One region of the Streptomyces sp. NPDC006193 genome, then DNA from elsewhere that is predicted to be linked to it. Evidence: riboswitches for the same ligand, from Rfam matches in the RefSeq annotation. Region 1 holds a riboswitch; each other region holds the start of a gene.

Region 1 (4,091 bases):
GTACATGCCCATGGGTCACACGACCACAGCCGAGGCAGGCTCCGGGGGCCTGACAGCGACCGAGCACCGCCTGGCCAACGGTCTGCGCGTGGTGCTCTCCGAGGACCACCTGACCCCGGTGGCGGCGGTCTGCCTCTGGTACGACGTCGGCTCCCGCCACGAGGTCAAGGGGCGCACCGGCCTGGCTCACCTCTTCGAGCACCTCATGTTCCAGGGCTCGGCGCAGGTCAAGGGCAACGGCCACTTCGAGCTGGTGCAGGGCGCCGGCGGCTCGCTCAACGGCACCACCAGCTTCGAGCGCACGAACTACTTCGAGACCATGCCCGCCCACCAGCTGGAGCTCGCGCTCTGGCTGGAGGCCGACCGCATGGGCTCCCTGCTGGCCGCCCTGGACGAGGAGTCCATGGAGAACCAGCGGGACGTCGTCAAGAACGAGCGCCGCCAGCGCTACGACAACGTCCCCTACGGCACCGCCTTCGAGCGGCTGACCGCCCTGTCGTACCCGGAGGGCCACCCGTACCACCACACGCCGATCGGCTCGATGGCGGACCTGGACGCGGCCACCCTGGAGGACGCCCGCCAGTTCTTCCGCACCTACTACGCGCCGAACAACGCGGTGCTCTCCGTGGTCGGCGACATCGACCCCGAGCAGACCCTCGCCTGGATCGAGAAGTACTTCGGGTCGATCCCCGCGCACGACGGCAAGCCCGAGCCCCGCGACGGCTCCCTGCCGGACGTCATCGGCGAGCAGCTGCGCGAGGTCGTCGTGGAGGAGGTCCCGGCGCGCGCCCTGATGGCCGCCTACCGGCTGCCGCACGACGGCACGCGCGCGTGCGACGCGGCCGACCTCGCCCTGACCGTCCTGGGCGGCGGGGAGTCCTCCCGCCTGTACAACCGGCTGGTGCGCCGCGACCGTACGGCCGTCGCGGCCGGCTTCGGCCTGCTGCGGCTGGCCGGCGCCCCCTCGATGGGGTGGCTGGACGTGAAGACCTCCGGTGACGTGGAGGTGCCGGTCATCGAGGCCGCCATCGACGAGGAGCTGGCCCGGTTCGCCGAGGAGGGGCCCACGCCGGAGGAGATGGAGCGCGCCCAGGCCCAGCTGGAGCGCGAGTGGCTGGACCGGCTCGGCACGGTCGCCGGCCGCGCCGACGAACTGTGCCGGTACGCCGTCCTGTTCGGCGACCCGCAGCTCGCCCTCACCGCGGTGCAGCGCGTCCTGGAGGTGACCCCCGAGGAGGTGCAGGAGATCGCCAAGGCCCGGCTGCGCCCCGACAACCGCGCGGTCCTGGTCTACGAACCGAAGTCCCCGGAAGCCGTCGAGGACGCCGGGATCCCGCAGGACCCGGAGCAGGAAGCGACCGTAGAGGCGGGCTCCGGCCGGAACGAGAACGAGGAGACGGCCAAGTGACCGAGCTCGCCACGATGGACTTCCACCCGCAGCCGCAGCCGGGCGAGGCCAGGCCGTGGGCGTTCCCGGCCCCGGAGCGCGGCACGCTCGGCAACGGCCTGACGGTGCTGCGCTGCCACCGCCCCGGCCAGCAGGTCGTCGCCGTGGAGGTGCTGCTGGACGCGCCCCTGGACGCCGAACCGGCGGGCCTGGACGGCGTCGCCACGATCATGGCGCGCGCCTTCTCGGAGGGCACCGACCGCCACTCCGCCGAGGAGTTCGCCGCCGAGCTGGAGCGCGCGGGCGCCACGCTCGACGCGCACGCCGACCACCCCGGCGTCCGGCTCAGCCTGGAGGTCCCCGCCTCCCGGCTGGCCAAGGGCCTCGGTCTGCTCGCCGACGCCCTGCGCGCGCCCGCCTTCGCCGAGAGCGAGGTCGAGCGGCTGGTCCGCAACCGCCTGGACGAGATCCCGCACGAGCTGGCCAACCCCGCCCGCCGGGCCGCCAAGGAACTCTCCAGGGAGCTGTTCCCGGCGTCCTCGCGCATGTCCCGTCCGCGTCAGGGCACCGAGGAGACGGTCGCGAAGATCGACGCGGCGGCCGTGCGCGCCTTCTACGACCGCCATGTGCGCCCCGCCACCGCCACCGCCGTGGTCGTCGGCGACCTGACCGGCGTCGATCTGGACGCGCTGCTCGGCGACACCCTCGGCGCGTGGAGCGGCACCCCGGGCGAGGCCCGTCCGGTGCCGCCGGTGACCGCCGACGACACCGGGCGCGTGGTCGTCGTGGACCGGCCCGGAGCCGTCCAGACACAGCTGCTCATCGGCCGGATCGGCCCCGACCGGCACGACCGGGTGTGGCCCGCCCAGGTGCTCGGCACGTACTGCCTCGGCGGAACCCTCACCTCCCGCCTGGACCGCGTGCTGCGCGAGGAGAAGGGCTACACCTACGGCGTGCGCTCCTTCGCGCAGGTCCTGCGGTCCGCGCCCGACGGCACCGGCGCCGCGATGCTCGCCATCAGCGGCTCCGTGGACACGCCCAACACGGGCCCGGCGCTGGACGACCTGTGGAAGGTGCTGCGCACCCTCGCGGCGGACGGCCTGACGGACGCCGAGCGGGACGTCGCCGTGCAGAACCTCGTCGGTGTGGCGCCGCTGAAGTACGAGACCGCGGCGGCCGTCGCGAGCACCCTGGCCGACCAGGTCGAGCAGCACCTGCCCGACGACTTCCAGGCCACGCTCTACCAGCAGCTGGCCGCCACGGGCACGGTGGAGGCCACCGCGGCCGTCGTCAACGCCTTCCCGGTGGACCGCCTGGTGACGGTCCTCGTGGGCGACGCGGCGCAGATCAAGGCGCCGGTCGAGGCGCTCGGCATCGGCGAAGTCACCGTCGTCTCCGCGGAGTAGCCCGGCGACGGCACACGCGCGCGTGGGGCCCTGGCGACCTACGGGTCGTCAGGGCCCCTGCTGTTCCACTCGCCCGCCCAGATGCCCGGTTTGCGGCGGAGGTTGCCTGTCTGCCCTGTGGGATGCGCTACAAAATCCCGCGTGCGTTTGGGTATTGAACGCACGCCCCCGTACCTTCGTGCAGGCTGTTCGTCAGGCAGTGCGCCGCACCCGCGGCACCGGACAGCCATCGCCGAATCCCCGTACGGCGCGAGCCAGGGGAGCCGGGGACCCACCGTCCCCCGGGGTGAATCGGGCGCCCGCGCGCGAGCGCAGGGGGCCCGTAGGAGACCTTCCTGCTCCGAACCCGTCAGCTAACCCGGTAGGCGAGACGGAAGGAAAGGATCAGCCACCTTATGGCGTTCATGTGCGCCACGGGCAAGCACCGCAAGCCCGGCCGGGTCAAGCGCACCACCGCTCAGGCGGCCGGTGTCGCGGCCCTGACCACCACCGGCGTCATCGGAACGCTCGCCGCCTCCCCGGCGCTCGCCGCCGAGCCCTCGCCCGAGGAGACCGGCCTCACCCCGGTCCTCACCGCGAGCGACGACGTCGCCGAGCGCATCGACGAGCAGGCCGTCGCCCAGCAGCGGGCCGCCGAGCAGAAGGCGGCCGAGGAGGCCGCGGCCAAGGCGGCCGCCGAGGCAGCCGCGAAGCGCGCGCAGGAGGTGCGCGAGGCCAAGGCCCGTGCCGCCCGCGAGGCCGAGCGCAAGCTGCTGAACGCCTACGTCGCGCCGATCGCGCACTCGTACGTCTCCACGGCCTACCAGGCCGGCAGCTCCCTGTGGTCCTCCGGCTCGCACACCGGTGTCGACTTCCACGCGGCCAGCGGCACCCCCGTCCACGCGGTGGGCGCCGGCACGGTCGTCTCCGCCGGCTGGGGCGGCGCGTACGGCAACGAGGTCGTGATCCGGATGGCCGACGGCATGTACACCCAGTACGGCCACCTGTCGTCCATCGGCGTCACGGTCGGCCAGAAGGTCGTCCCCGGCCAGCAGATCGGCCTGTCCGGCGCCACGGGCAACGTCACCGGCCCGCACCTCCACTTCGAGGCCCGCACGACCCCCGAGTACGGCTCAGACGTGGACCCCGTCGCCTACCTCCGCCAGCACGGCGTGGATCTCTGACGCCCCTCGCGCGGAATCCGGAGCCCCGTCTCACCGAGCCGGGGCTTCTTCTTTCCGCGGTGCCCGCACCACCCGCTGCCCGGTTCCGGCGCACCCGGTGTGCACCGCCCCGCGGTACGGCGTCGTCGCAGGTGC
Region 2 (4,091 bases), on a different contig from region 1:
CTGCAGGGCGACGTAGCGGGCCAGGCCCTCGCGGTCGGAGAAGTCCAGGGAGGCCCGCAGGCGCTCGGGGGTGATGTTGGAGGCGGCGATGTGCCGGACCTTGCCGGCCCGCACCAGGTCGTCCAGCGCGCCGATGATCTCCTCGACCGGCACCTCGGGCTTGTCGTAGTGGGTGTAGTAGAGGTCGATGCGGTCGGTGCCCAGGCGGCGCAGGGAGGCGTCGGCCGCGGCCTTGATGTTCTTCGCGGACAGTCCCGGGAACTCGGGATGCTGGCTGACCTTGGTGGCGATGACGATGTCGTCGCGGTTGCCGCGGGAGCCGATCCACCTGCCGATGATCGTCTCGGACTCGCCGCCCCGGTTGCCCTCGGCCCAGGCGCTGTAGGCGTCGGCGGTGTCGATGAAGTTGCCGCCGGCGGCCGCGTAGGCGTCGAGTACCGCGAAGGAGGTCCGCTCGTCGGCGGTCCAGCCGAAGACGTTGCCGCCGAGGGCGAGCGGGAAGACCCGGAGGCCGGAGGAGCCGAGTGTGTGCAGTGCTGTCATGCCTCACTGCAACACCGGCGGCGGGCGGTCGCATCCCGCGCCGGGTCGCGGCGGGACACGGTCAGGGGTTGAGGCCCTTGTCCCGCAGCCACGCCATCGGGTCGATGCCGGTGGCCTGGCCGCCGGCGTGGACCTCCAGGTGCAGGTGCGGGCCGGTGACGTTGCCCGTGGCGCCGACGCGGCCGATGACCTCGCCGGTGGAGACCTTCTGGCCGACCGAGACGCTGATCGAGGACTGGTGGCAGAACCACAGCTCGGTGCCGTCGTCGAGGGTGAGGATCGTGCGGTAGCCGTAGGAGCCGGCCCAGCCCGCCTCGGTGATCGTGCCGCTGTGGACGGCCTTGATGAGGGTGCCGGTGGGCGCGGCGAAGTCGAGGCCGGTGTGGTAGCCGGAGGACCACATCGAGCCGGCCTGGCCGAACGTCGAGGTGATCGTGTACGAGGAGGTCGGCAGCGTGTACTGCCGGGCCAGTTCGGCCAGCCGCTTCTGCTCGGCCTTCTTCTCGGCGGCGGCCTCCGCCTCCTCCTTCGCCTCGGCGGCCTGGGCGGCCGCCTCCTTCTCGGCGCGGGCGGCGGCGTCGGCGGTCCGCTTCTGGGCGGCGGCGACCGCGGCGGCGGTGGCCCTGCTGTCGGCCTGCCCCTGCTGCTGCTCGGCCTGGGCCATGATCCGGCTGCGCAGGGCCTCGCCCGCGTCGGCGCCCTGCTCGTCGGTGCCGGAGGCCACGGCGACGCTGCTGAGCGCGGTGGTGGCGACCTCGGGGGTGTCGGCGGAGCCGTCGTCGAAGAGGGAGCCGACGGAGGGCAGGTCCGGCAGGGAGAGGGCGACCGGCGGCCTGCCGGTGTCGGCGCTGGCCATGCCGCCCGCGCCGACCGCGGCGATCACGCCGACGCCGAGGACGGTGGAGCTGCGGGCGAACCCGCCGCGCTGCTTGACGACGCGGTGCCGGCCGCGGACCGGGGCGACGGACTCCTCGGTCGGGTTCCACTCCTCCCAGGGGCCCTCCTCGGCGCGGTAGGCGCCGTAGCCGAAGGTCTGGGTCCCGGCATTCGCCGGAGCGTACGGGGCTTTCGGGGCAGGCCGGTTGGACGCCACGCGGGCGTGCTCCTTTCCTTCCTCCGCCTACCGGGTTAGCTGACGGGTTCGGAGCAGGAAGGTCTCCTACGCGCGTATACCGGCGTGGACTCCATGAGTTCACGACGGCATCCGCGTGATTCACCCCAGGGTGGTGGTTCCCCGGTTCCCTTGCGGGATTCGGCGCGTGCGCACGGAGCCGCCTCTGATGACGGCTGGGACGACCGCGCTGCGTTATCGAACGTTAATAGACCTACCGGTCACTTTCCAAGCCGTTCGGCTTGATCGTTGGCGTTCAAACCTCGGGACTTTCCCGCCGAGATGCCCCTGAACCGGGCGAGTTGACCCGGACTCAGGAGTCACCGACGGTTTTGATGATGACTCAGAAGCTCTGCGCACGGCGCTCATCCGGTCACCTTCCGTGACGAGCGCGGGGGGTACGGGAACCGATGTGCATCCGGTCCCGCCCATGGCGTATGCTGGTCACACAACGACGCGGGGTGGAGCAGCTCGGTAGCTCGCTGGGCTCATAACCCAGAGGTCGCAGGTTCAAATCCTGTCCCCGCTACTGAAGGCTCAGGGCCGGAATCCACAGGATTCCGGCCCTGAGTGCTGTCGGGCCCGGATCAGCCGAGCAGGTGCCGGTTCGGCGCCTTGGCGAGGGGCTCCAGCTCCGCCAGCACCGCGACCCGGACGCCCGCGGCGGTCAGGACGCCCGCGCCGTCGGCCGCCGTGACGAACGTGTCGGGTTCGCGCCAGGCGGTGACCACCCGTCGCACCCCGGCCCGCAGGATCAGCTCGGCGCAGGGGACGGGGCGGGAGGCCCGGCGCGTGCAGGGCTCGAGGCTGCTGTAGACCGTGGCGCCGGGCAGACGCGGGTCGGCCGGGTCGATCTTCGCCAGGGCCGCCTCCTCGGCGTGGACCACGGCATCGCCGCCCTCGCGGGAGTGGCCGCGGGCCAGTTCCGTGCCGTCGGCCGCGACCACGACCGCGCCGACGCTGAACGCGGTGTCCGACGGCGGGCAGAGCGCGGCGAGTTCGCAGGCCGTGCGCAGCCAGTGGCGGTCGGCCGCGGCGGGCTCCGTGCCGGTGCCGGGGGCCGTGGGCTCGTAGCGCAGGAGGACGACGTCCTCGATGCGGCGGGTGCCGACCAGGCGCAGGCGTCCGCCCTGGTAGGTCCCGGGACCGAACAGGCGCGGGGCCGCCGGGTCGCCGACGAACAACGGCGCGACGACCAGCTGGAGTTCGTCGGCGAGGCCCTGCTGGAGGAGCTGGGTGTGCACCTGTCCGCCACCCTCCACCATCAGGCGCCCGACGCCGCGCACGTCGTGCAGGTGCTCCAGCAGGGCCCGCCAGTCGAGGGCCGGGCCGAGCGGCACCACGCCGGCGGCGCCGCCGAGGAGGCGGGAGAGCCGTTCGGCGCCCCCGTCGGTCGTGTAGACCAGCTTCTCGCCGCCGGTGTGCCAGAAGGGGGCGCCGGGGTCGAGGTCGCCGGAGGCCGTGACGGTCACCTTCAGCGGGTACTCCGGCCGGCCCGCCGCCAGCCGGGCCGCGCGCCGCTTCTCCGAGTAGACCAGCAGGCGCGGGTTGTCGGCGCGGATCGTGCCGGCGCCGATCAGGATGGCGTCGACGGAGGCCCGTACGTCGTCGACCCGGTCGAAGTCGGCCGGGCTGGACAGCAGGAGCCGCTCGGGCCCGGTGTCGTCCAGGTGGCCGTCGAGGGAGACGGCGGCGGACAGCAGGACGTACGGCAGGGGCATCGGCGCCCTCTCTTCCTGAGGCGGCTCGGTACGCGTTCGCGTATCGTTTAAGTTTCAAACAAACTACACTGGCGGTATGACGACCCGCTGGCTCTCCCCCGGGGAGCAGCGCGCCTGGCGCGCCTACCTCGCCGCGTCCCGGCTCCTGGAGGACGCCGTCGACCGGCAGCTCCAGCAGGCCGGCGGCATGCCGCACCTGTTCTACTCGGTGCTGGCCAACCTATCCGAGGCTCCCGGCCGGCGGCTGCGCATGACCGACCTCGCCGAGACGCTGAAGATCACCCGGAGCAGGCTGACGTACGCGGTGACCCGGCTGGAGCGGGACGGCCTGGTGCGCCGGGAGGACTGCCCCGAGGACAGGCGCGGCTCGCTCGCGGCGCTGACGGACGAGGGGATGGCCGTGCTGGAGCGCACGGCGCCCGGGCACGTCGAGACGGTGCGCGCCTCGCTGTTCGACCGGCTGGCCCCGGAGCAGGTGGGGCAGCTGGAGGAGATCTGCACGGGGATCGCGCGGGGACTCCAGGGCGAGGACGGGGACGGCGGGGCGGGGGCCGCGCCGGGGGACGTGCCGTGGCGCCGGCGGTCCGGCCCGTGCTCCGGGACGTGAACCGGCCGGGGCCATTGCTTCAAAATTCAAACATGCGGTAGGGTCCCGGATCACCCTCTGCTTCAAACCTGAAGCACGGGTGGGCCACGGACGTGGACCACGGAACGGA
Region 3 (4,091 bases), on a different contig from region 1:
CAGTGCGGGTCGGCCGGCGGGACGAGCTGTGGTGCCAGCCCATCAGCAAGGTGCTGCTGCGGCACGCCGTCCTGTCGGACGACGAGCTGGCGGCGGTGGCGCGTGCGGTGGTGGGCTCGCTGGCCACGGTCACCATGTCGGGGCCGGGGACGGTGGAGCTGCAGCCGAGCGGGGTGACCAAGGCGACGGGGCTGGCGCTGGCCGCCGAGCGGCTCGGGATCGGCGCCGGTCGGGTCCTCGCCTTCGGCGACATGCCCAATGACGTCCCGATGCTCGTCTGGGCCGGGCACGGCGTCGCCATGGCCGACGCGCACCCCGAACTCAAGGCGGTGGCCGACGAGATCACCCTGTCGAACGAGGACGACGGCGTCGCCGTCGTCCTCGAGAGGCTGTTCCCGGCCGGCTGACCGGCCCGTCGGCGGGGCCGGCCGGCCGGTCCGGGACCGCGGGGTGGCGCCGGCTGTCAGTAGGGGCCGAAGACGTTGTCGATCGAGCCGTAGCGCGCGGCCGCGTAGTTGCAGGCGGCGGTGATGTTCGCGACCGGGTCGAAGGGGTCGAACGAGGTGCCCGGCACGTGGTACGCGGCGAACGTCGGGTCGATGACCTGGAGCAGGCCCTTGGACGGGGTGCCCTTGGCGGCGTTGGAGTCCCAGAGGTTGATGGCCTTCGGGTTGCCGGAGGACTCCCGCATGACGTTGCGGTAGATGCCGTTGTAGGTGCCCGGAATGCCCCGCTCGGCCATGATCGCGAGGGACTCGCGGATCCAGCCGTCGAGGTTGTCCGGGTAGCCGGTGGTGGCGGCGGCCGTCGTGGTGGTGGCGGTGGCCGCGGAGGCGCCGGTCGCGCCGACGAGCGGCAGGACGAGGACGGCGGCTCCGGCGCCGGCGGTGACAACGGTGCGCATGAGGCGGCTGATGCGGTTGCGGCGGCGCTGGGCGGCAGCAGACATGGGGGCTTTCCTCTCCTACGCCTGCGAGGTGAGCTGTCGGGTTCGGGCGGGGAGGTGCCCGGCCGTGCCCCGGCGGAGGCACGGCTTCACCCCTAGCCGTTCCGGTCGGCACGGTGCCGTCCGGCCCGGCGGCTTACCTGGGTCCCCCGCTCCTGCCGTACGAGTGAGTCGGTCGATGGGTCACACGGGCGGCGGCAGGATTCGGCGTCCGCCCGACGGCCGGGAACGTATGCGAGAGCACATGTCGGGAACAAGTGCCGGAATCACACAACGCGCTATTTGACCTTGATCGACGCCGTATGGGGTGCTTGATCCTTTGCGGTCGCGCATCTCAACTCGCCGACAGGGCAAGGGGGCCGGGCGCTCTCCGTGCGCCGGGCGCGCCCCCGGGGCGCGTGACCCAATTCACGAAATGGCAAATGGCGCGAAACCGGACATGGGGGATTCAGGGGATTCCGGCGGGTGGCCGAAAAGAGAGGTGGCTAAAACGGTGAATATGCAGCGGAAGGATGGGATTGCTGTTTAGTGGGCGAATGTCCGTTATTACCATCCGATCACTGTGATGCCGGTCATGATCCGCTACGGCCCGGGCTGGACCGGTGGGCGCTATCGGTGATCGAAACAGGACCGGATACGCTGACTTGAGTGAGGGCAGCGACCTATCGACAAACCGTGTAATCGGCAGCAGACACCAGCAGACAGGAGACTCCTCGTGACCGTCGTCGGGCCGTTCGGGCTGAGCGTGCGGGACCAGGCTCTGGAAGCCGATGTCCAGGCCGGATTGACGGCTGTCGAGGAAGGCTTGCTCGAGGCCACCAAGAGCGAGGTCCCGTTCATCACGGAGGCCGCGCAGCATCTCGTACGGGCCGGCGGGAAGCGGTTCCGGCCGCTGCTCGTGATGCTCGCCGCACAGTTCGGCGACCCCTACGCGCCGGGCGTCGTGCCGTCGGCCGTGGTCGTGGAACTGACCCATCTGGCCACGCTGTACCACGACGACGTCATGGACGAGGCGACCGTGCGCCGCGGCGTGGAGAGCGCCAACACGCGCTGGGGCAACTCCGTCGCGGTCCTCACCGGCGACTTCCTCTTCGCCCGCGCCTCCCAGATCCTCGCCGACCTCGGCCCCGAGGCGGTCCGGGTGCAGGCCCTGGCGTTCGAACGGCTGGTCACCGGCCAGATCCTGGAGACGGCGGGCCCCTCGGACGGCCGCGACCCGGTCGAGCACTACCTGGACGTGCTCGGCGGCAAGACCGGCTCCCTGGTGGCGGTGTCCTGCCGGTTCGGCGCGATGATGTCCGGCGCCGACGAGACGGTCGTGGACGTCCTCACCCAGTACGGGGAGCGGCTCGGGGTCGCCTTCCAGCTCGCCGACGACGTCCTGGACATCGCCTCCGACTCCCACGAGTCCGGCAAGACCCCGGGCACCGACCTGCGCGAGGGCATCCCCACCCTGCCCGTGCTGCGGCTGCGCGAGCGGGCCGCCCGGCTGGGGCTGCCCGAGGACGTCGCGCTGTGCGAGCTGCTGGACTCCGACCTCAGCGACGACGCCCGGCACGCCGAGGCGCTGGCCGCGCTGCGCGCGCACCCCGCGCTGGAGCAGGCCCGCCGGGACACCGTGCGGTACGCGGAGGAGGCGCGGGCCGTGCTCGCGCCGCTGCCGGAGTGCGACGCCAAGGCGGCGCTGCTGCAGCTGTGCGACGCGGTCGTGCACCGCGCCGGCTGACCCGGCGGGCCGGCCGCACGGCCGGTCCCTTCCCCCGCGCCCCCCGCGGGCGTGCCTCCCCGCACGGCTCCGACGAGCCGTGTCGTCCCCCACGGCCCCCGCGGCCGGTGTCTGCCCGCACGACCCCTACGGGACGGGTCGGACGCCGCCCCCGCATGTCATACCGCAGGCGTACACCGAGGTGGCTCCGAGGGCTGACGCTTCCGCACGGCGGATTTGGTCAGATGGAACCACGGACATCACCACTCCTCACCGATCCGGGTGAGAAGGGCGGCTCCGGTGGACACCGTGAGGACAGCCGCCGCCGACGACGGAGGTAAGGCACACATGGCACCGTACGAATCCGACGACGCACCGGGCGCGGCCCGGGACGAGGACGCGCGCACCGGCCGGCGCAGGGCCGCCCGCTACGCGGTCCCGGTCGCGGTGGTGGGGGTGGCGGCGGCCACGATCGGGCTGGTCCCGGCGCTCGCCGACTCCGGCGACCCCGACCTGCCGAGGATCAGCGCCGAGCAGCTCGTCCAGAAGATCGCCGCGTCGGACGTGCAGCGGCTGTCCGGCACCGTGAAGATCACCACCGACCTCGGCCTGCCCGACCTCGGCGGGCTGGAGAAGGGCATGCTCTCCGGGGCGGCCCAGGGCTCCGGCGACGGTTCCTCCGCCGACCCCCGGGCCAAGCTCACCGAGCTGGTCTCCGGCACCCACACCGTGCGCGTCGCGGCCGACGGCCCCGACCGGCAGAAGCTGTCCCTGCTGGAGGGCGGCGAGGAATACAGCCTCATCCACAACGGCAAGGACGTCTGGGGCTACGACAGCAGGAGCAACGAGGTCCACCACTCCACCGGGGCCGGCTCCGGCAAGGACCACGGGGCCGAACCGCCCACCACGCCCGAGGACTTCGCCGACGAGGCGCTGAAGTCGGTGGACGACACCACGTCCGTCACCGTCGACGGCACCGCGCAGGTCGCCGGGCGGGACGCCTACAAGCTGCTGATCAAGCCGCGGCAGTCGGGCACCACGGTCGGCGCGATCAGCATCGCCGTGGACGCGAGGACCGGCCTGCCGCTGAAGTTCACGCTCACCCCGAAGAGCGGCGGCGCCGCCGTCCTCGACGCGGGCTTCACCCAGGTCTCCTTCGCCCGGCCCGCCGCCTCCGCCTTCGACTTCACCCCGCCCAAGGGCGCGAAGGTCACCGAGGAGAAGGAGGGCGCCGAGGCCCACGAGCACGCCCCGGAGCCCGGCGGCTTCGCCCGGGAACTGGACGGGCTGAAGGTCCTCGGCAAGGGCTGGACCTCCGTCGCCGCGTTCGACACCGGCGCCGCGGGCGGCCTGCCGACCGGGCCCCGGAGCGGCGACCTCGGCGGTTTCCTGGGCTCGCTCGGCGACCAGGTCTCCGGCGAGTTCGGCAAGGGCACCGTG
Region 4 (4,091 bases), on a different contig from region 1:
GTCCCCGGACACGGTACGGGACCGGGTCCGGGGACGTACGGGCGACTGGCTCGCGCTTAGCCCGGGTTGGCTCAGCCCTTGAAGCGGGGGAAGGCCGAGCGGCCGGCGTACACCGCGGCGTCGTCGAGGATCTCCTCGATGCGCAGCAGCTGGTTGTACTTGGCGACGCGCTCGGAGCGGGCCGGGGCGCCGGTCTTGATCTGGCCGCAGTTGGTGGCGACGGCCAGGTCGGCGATGGTGACGTCCTCGGTCTCGCCGGAGCGGTGCGACATCATGCACTTGTAGCCGTTGCGCTGGGCCAGCTCGACGGCGTCGAGGGTCTCGGTCAGCGAGCCGATCTGGTTCACCTTGACCAGCAGGGCGTTGGCCGCGCCCTCCTCGATGCCGCGGGCGAGGCGCTCGGGGTTGGTCACGAACAGGTCGTCGCCGACCAGCTGGACCTTGTCGCCGAGCTGGGCGGTGATGGTCTTCCAGCCCTCCCAGTCGTCCTCGAACAGCGGGTCCTCGATGGAGACCAGCGGGTACGCCTCGACCAGCTCGGCGTAGTACTCGGTCATCTCCGCGGCGGTGCGGTTCTTGCCCTCGAAGACGTAGGAGCCGTCCTTGTAGAACTCGGACGCGGCGACGTCGAGGGCGAGGGCGATCTGCTCGCCGGGGGTGTAGCCGGCCTCCTTGATCGCCTCGAGGATGAGGTCGAGGGCCTCGCGGTTGGAGCCGAGGTTCGGGGCGAAGCCGCCCTCGTCGCCGAGACCGGTGGACAGGCCCTTGCTCTTCAGGACCTTCTTCAGCGTGTGGTAGACCTCGGCGCCCCAGCGCAGGGCCTCGGAGAAGGACTCCGCGCCGATCGGCGCGATCATGAACTCCTGGATGTCCACGTTGGAGTCGGCGTGCGAGCCGCCGTTCAGGATGTTCATCATCGGCACCGGCAGCAGGTGCGCGTTCGGACCGCCCAGGTAGCGGAAGAGCGGCAGGTCGCTGGCCTCGGAGGCGGCGTGCGCGACGGCGAGGGAGACGCCGAGGATGGCGTTGGCGCCGAGGGAGCCCTTGTTGTCGGTGGCGTCCAGGTCGAACATCGCCTGGTCGATCAGGCGCTGCTCGGTGGCGTCGTAGCCGACCAGCTCCGGGCCGATCTGCTCGATGACGGCGAGGACGGCCTTCTCGACGCCCTTGCCCTGGTAGCGGTTCGGGTCGCCGTCGCGGAGCTCGATGGCCTCGAAGGCGCCGGTCGAGGCGCCGGACGGGACGGCGGCACGACCCGTGCTGCCGTCGTCGAGGCCGACCTCGACCTCGACCGTGGGGTTGCCTCGGGAGTCCAGGATTTCCCGGGCTACGACGACGTCGATGGACGGCACGAGCATCTCCTTCTTGGATGTGACGCTGGAAGTGCGGGGCGGCGTGCCTTGCGGCTGTGCCTTGCGCCTAGAGCCTAACCGTCCCGGGAGCGTCGGCCACTGACCGACCGTCCCGTGGACAAGCCGACGGTACCTTTTGTTTGTTCCCGAAACAAAGGGTCTGCGGCGGGTTCGTGAAAAAGCCCCGCCCCGGTGCGTACGGGGGAGCACGCACCGGGGCGGGGCGCCCGTGGGGACGGGGGCGGCCCTCACCCGGCCCCCGCCGTGCGGGCCGGGGAGGAGGGGGCGCCGCGGTCCGGGCCGGGGCCGGCTGTCACTTCAGGTGCAGCTGCTGGCCCGGGTAGATGAGGTCGGCGTCCTCGACGATGTCCTTGTTCAGCTCGAACAGCTTCTTCCAGCCGCCCTGCACGTGGTGCTCGGCGGCGATGGTGCTGAGGGTGTCGCCGGCGACGACCTTGTACTCGCCGTCGCCCTTCTCGACCTTCTCACCGGTCGGGGTGGTGACGGTCCTGCTCCCGCTGCCGCTCGCGGAGGCGGCCGGGCGCTCGGCGGACCGGGAGGCGGCCTGCTGGTCGGCCGAGCGGGCGGCGGCGCCGGCCGGGGCCGAGCCGGTGGAGGTGCTCGAAGACGAGCCGGTGGAGGTGCTCGGGGCGGAGTCGGTGGAGGTGCTCGGGGCGGAGCTGTCGGAGGAGGCGCTCGACAGGCCCTTGCCGCAGACCGGCCAGGCGCCCTTGCCCTGCGCGGCGAGCACCTTCTCGGCGACGGCGATCTGCTGGGCCTTGGTGGCCTTGTCGGCGGTGGCCGCGTACTGCGTGCCGCCGTACGCGGCCCAGGTGGAGGCGGAGAACTGCAGACCGCCGTAGTAGCCGTTGCCGGTGTTGATGGACCAGTTGCCGCCGGACTCGCACTGGGCGACGGCGTCCCACTCGGAGGCGGTGGCGGCGGAGGCGTTGCCGGCCGCCATCAGCGGCGCGGCGACGGCGGCGCCGGCGACACCGGCGAGCGCGACGGCGCGGACGGCCCTGGACGGACGACGGTGCTTGCCCTTGACGGAAAACAGCATGGATCGATCCCCTCACCGACGCCTGCGAGGTGAGCTGTCGGGTTCGGGCCGGTCGAGTTGCCCGGCCGCACCCCGCTGTGCGCGCGGTGCGGCTTCACCCCCAGCCGGTTCCAGCCTCAAGTGCTGGACCCGGCGCCTACCTTGGGTCCCCCGCTCCTGCCTACGGCGCTTGACGCGACGACTGTTCCCGGGCGGCCGCTGGCAGGATTCGGCGTTGCGGCGGCCGGGGCTCGCGGTGACGAGCGATCACGACCGTAGACACGTGATCCGGGGAATTTCAAAGACGATCAGGGCTTCTGAGACTCATCCCACACTTTCGCCGAATCGGGCATCACCCATGAAACAGGGCGTCAACTTGTCCCGTTAAAGGCCTGTTCAGTCACCGATCCGCAGGGTCTGACCGGCAGTGATGTTGTTCGGGTCGGCGCCGATGGCCTGCCTGTTCGCCTCGTACAGCGCACGCCATCCGCCGTCGACGTCGAGCGCGTCGGCGATGGAGCCGAGGGAGTCACCCGCACGGACGGTGTAGGTGTCCGGCAGCCGGGAGGCGTGACGGCCGGCCGACGCCGCCTTCTGACCGTTTGTCACGCTTTCGTCCGCATGTGCGCCGCGGTGGCGACCGCCGCTGCCGAGAGCGCCGGTGTCCACCAGGCTCCAGGAGCCGGCGGCCTGCTCGGGATCGGCCGCCCGGCCGGCGTCCGGGACCACCGGGGCCGGGTCGCCGCCCGGCCGCGCGCTGCCGGCGTCCGGGGAGGTCGACGCGCCGGCTTCGGGGGTACCGGTCTCGCCGGAGCGGGCGGGCGCGTCCGCGCTCTTGTCCGGCTCGGCGGTCGGCGCGGTCGTGGCGTCCGCGGAGGAGCCGGCGCCGGCGGAGGGCGACGCGTCCGGCACGTCGGACGGCTTGGAGGCGCCGGGCGCGCCGGAGCGGTCGGCCGGTCCGGGCGTGCCGGCCGAAGCGCCGCCGTCACGGGAGCCGTCGGAGGCGTCGTCGCCCGGATCGACCTGCACCGAGCCCGAGTCCGAGGTCAGTCCGGACAGCAGGGCGCAGGTGGCCCAGGGGGTGGTGCCCTTGTCGGCGAGGATCTTCTCGGCGACGGCGATCTGCTGGGAGCGGCTGGCCTGGTCGGCGCTGGCCGCGTACTGGGTGCCGCCGTACTTCGCCCAGTCGTCCTGCGAGATCTGCAGACCGCCGAAGTACCCGTTCCCGGTGTCCGCGCTCCAGGAGCCGCCGCTCTCGCACTCGGCCACCTTGTCCCACGTGGTGCCGTCGGCCGCGTTGGCGCTCGCCGCGCCGAGGAGCGGGATGGCGATGGCGGAGCCGGTCACTCCGGCCGCGACGAGCAGCGCCGGAGCCTGGCGGGGGCGACGGTGTCGACCGTTCCCGGAGAGCATGCAGAAGCCTTTCGAGCGACAGCAGAACCGGCGCGGCGGTGGAAGCCCGCCGCCACGCTGATGGGTGAACGTATCGGCAGACGATCACTTGTCACAAGTTCATGCCGCGCAGATCACGTGAAGATCACAAAGTTGAACGTGTGTCATGTTGCTCCGGAGCGTTGTGTTCATGCGGTGGGCGTGAACTCCACCGGGAGGCTGCGCAGGCCCCGCATGATCAGCCCGCCGCGCCAGCGCAGCTCCGCCGGATCCACGGCGAGCCGCAGGTCGGGCAGGCGGGTGAG

The links. A riboswitch is a leader RNA that binds a small molecule or an ion and turns the genes downstream of it on or off. The one in region 1 is predicted to bind cyclic di-AMP.
Positions count from the first base shown of each region.
Region 2: another riboswitch for cyclic di-AMP. It lies ahead of ABZ261_RS01810 (M23 family metallopeptidase); the one in region 1 lies ahead of ABZ261_RS14965 (M23 family metallopeptidase).
Region 3: another riboswitch for cyclic di-AMP. It lies ahead of ABZ261_RS12295 (transglycosylase SLT domain-containing protein); the one in region 1 lies ahead of ABZ261_RS14965 (M23 family metallopeptidase).
Region 4: another riboswitch for cyclic di-AMP. It lies ahead of ABZ261_RS12965 (transglycosylase family protein); the one in region 1 lies ahead of ABZ261_RS14965 (M23 family metallopeptidase).

Region 1 covers NZ_JBEXTB010000013.1:44,845-48,935, reverse strand. The annotation lists gene ABZ261_RS14975 (pitrilysin family protein) at 5-1,408, shown strand; gene ABZ261_RS14970 (pitrilysin family protein) at 1,405-2,793, shown strand; cyclic di-AMP (ydaO/yuaA leader) riboswitch at 3,014-3,176, shown strand; gene ABZ261_RS14965 (M23 family metallopeptidase) at 3,189-3,956, shown strand; partial or broken gene ABZ261_RS14960 (GntR family transcriptional regulator) at 4,054-4,091, shown strand, end outside.
Region 2 covers NZ_JBEXTB010000002.1:20,285-24,375, forward strand. The annotation lists gene ABZ261_RS01805 (aldo/keto reductase) at 1-543, opposite strand, end outside; gene ABZ261_RS01810 (M23 family metallopeptidase) at 605-1,636, opposite strand; cyclic di-AMP (ydaO/yuaA leader) riboswitch at 1,644-1,811, opposite strand; tRNA gene ABZ261_RS01815 (tRNA-Met) at 2,110-2,183, shown strand; gene ABZ261_RS01820 (dihydrofolate reductase family protein) at 2,242-3,375, opposite strand; gene ABZ261_RS01825 (MarR family transcriptional regulator) at 3,452-3,982, shown strand.
Region 3 covers NZ_JBEXTB010000009.1:123,379-127,469, forward strand. The annotation lists gene ABZ261_RS12290 (HAD family hydrolase) at 1-407, shown strand, start outside; gene ABZ261_RS12295 (transglycosylase SLT domain-containing protein) at 464-949, opposite strand; cyclic di-AMP (ydaO/yuaA leader) riboswitch at 955-1,134, opposite strand; gene ABZ261_RS12300 (polyprenyl synthetase family protein) at 1,662-2,672, shown strand; gene ABZ261_RS12305 (DUF2092 domain-containing protein) at 3,000-4,091, shown strand, end outside.
Region 4 covers NZ_JBEXTB010000010.1:87,392-91,482, reverse strand. The annotation lists gene eno (phosphopyruvate hydratase) at 72-1,352, opposite strand; gene ABZ261_RS12965 (transglycosylase family protein) at 1,666-2,415, opposite strand; cyclic di-AMP (ydaO/yuaA leader) riboswitch at 2,420-2,593, opposite strand; gene ABZ261_RS12960 (transglycosylase family protein) at 2,791-3,807, opposite strand; gene ABZ261_RS12955 (cytochrome P450) at 3,975-4,091, opposite strand, start outside.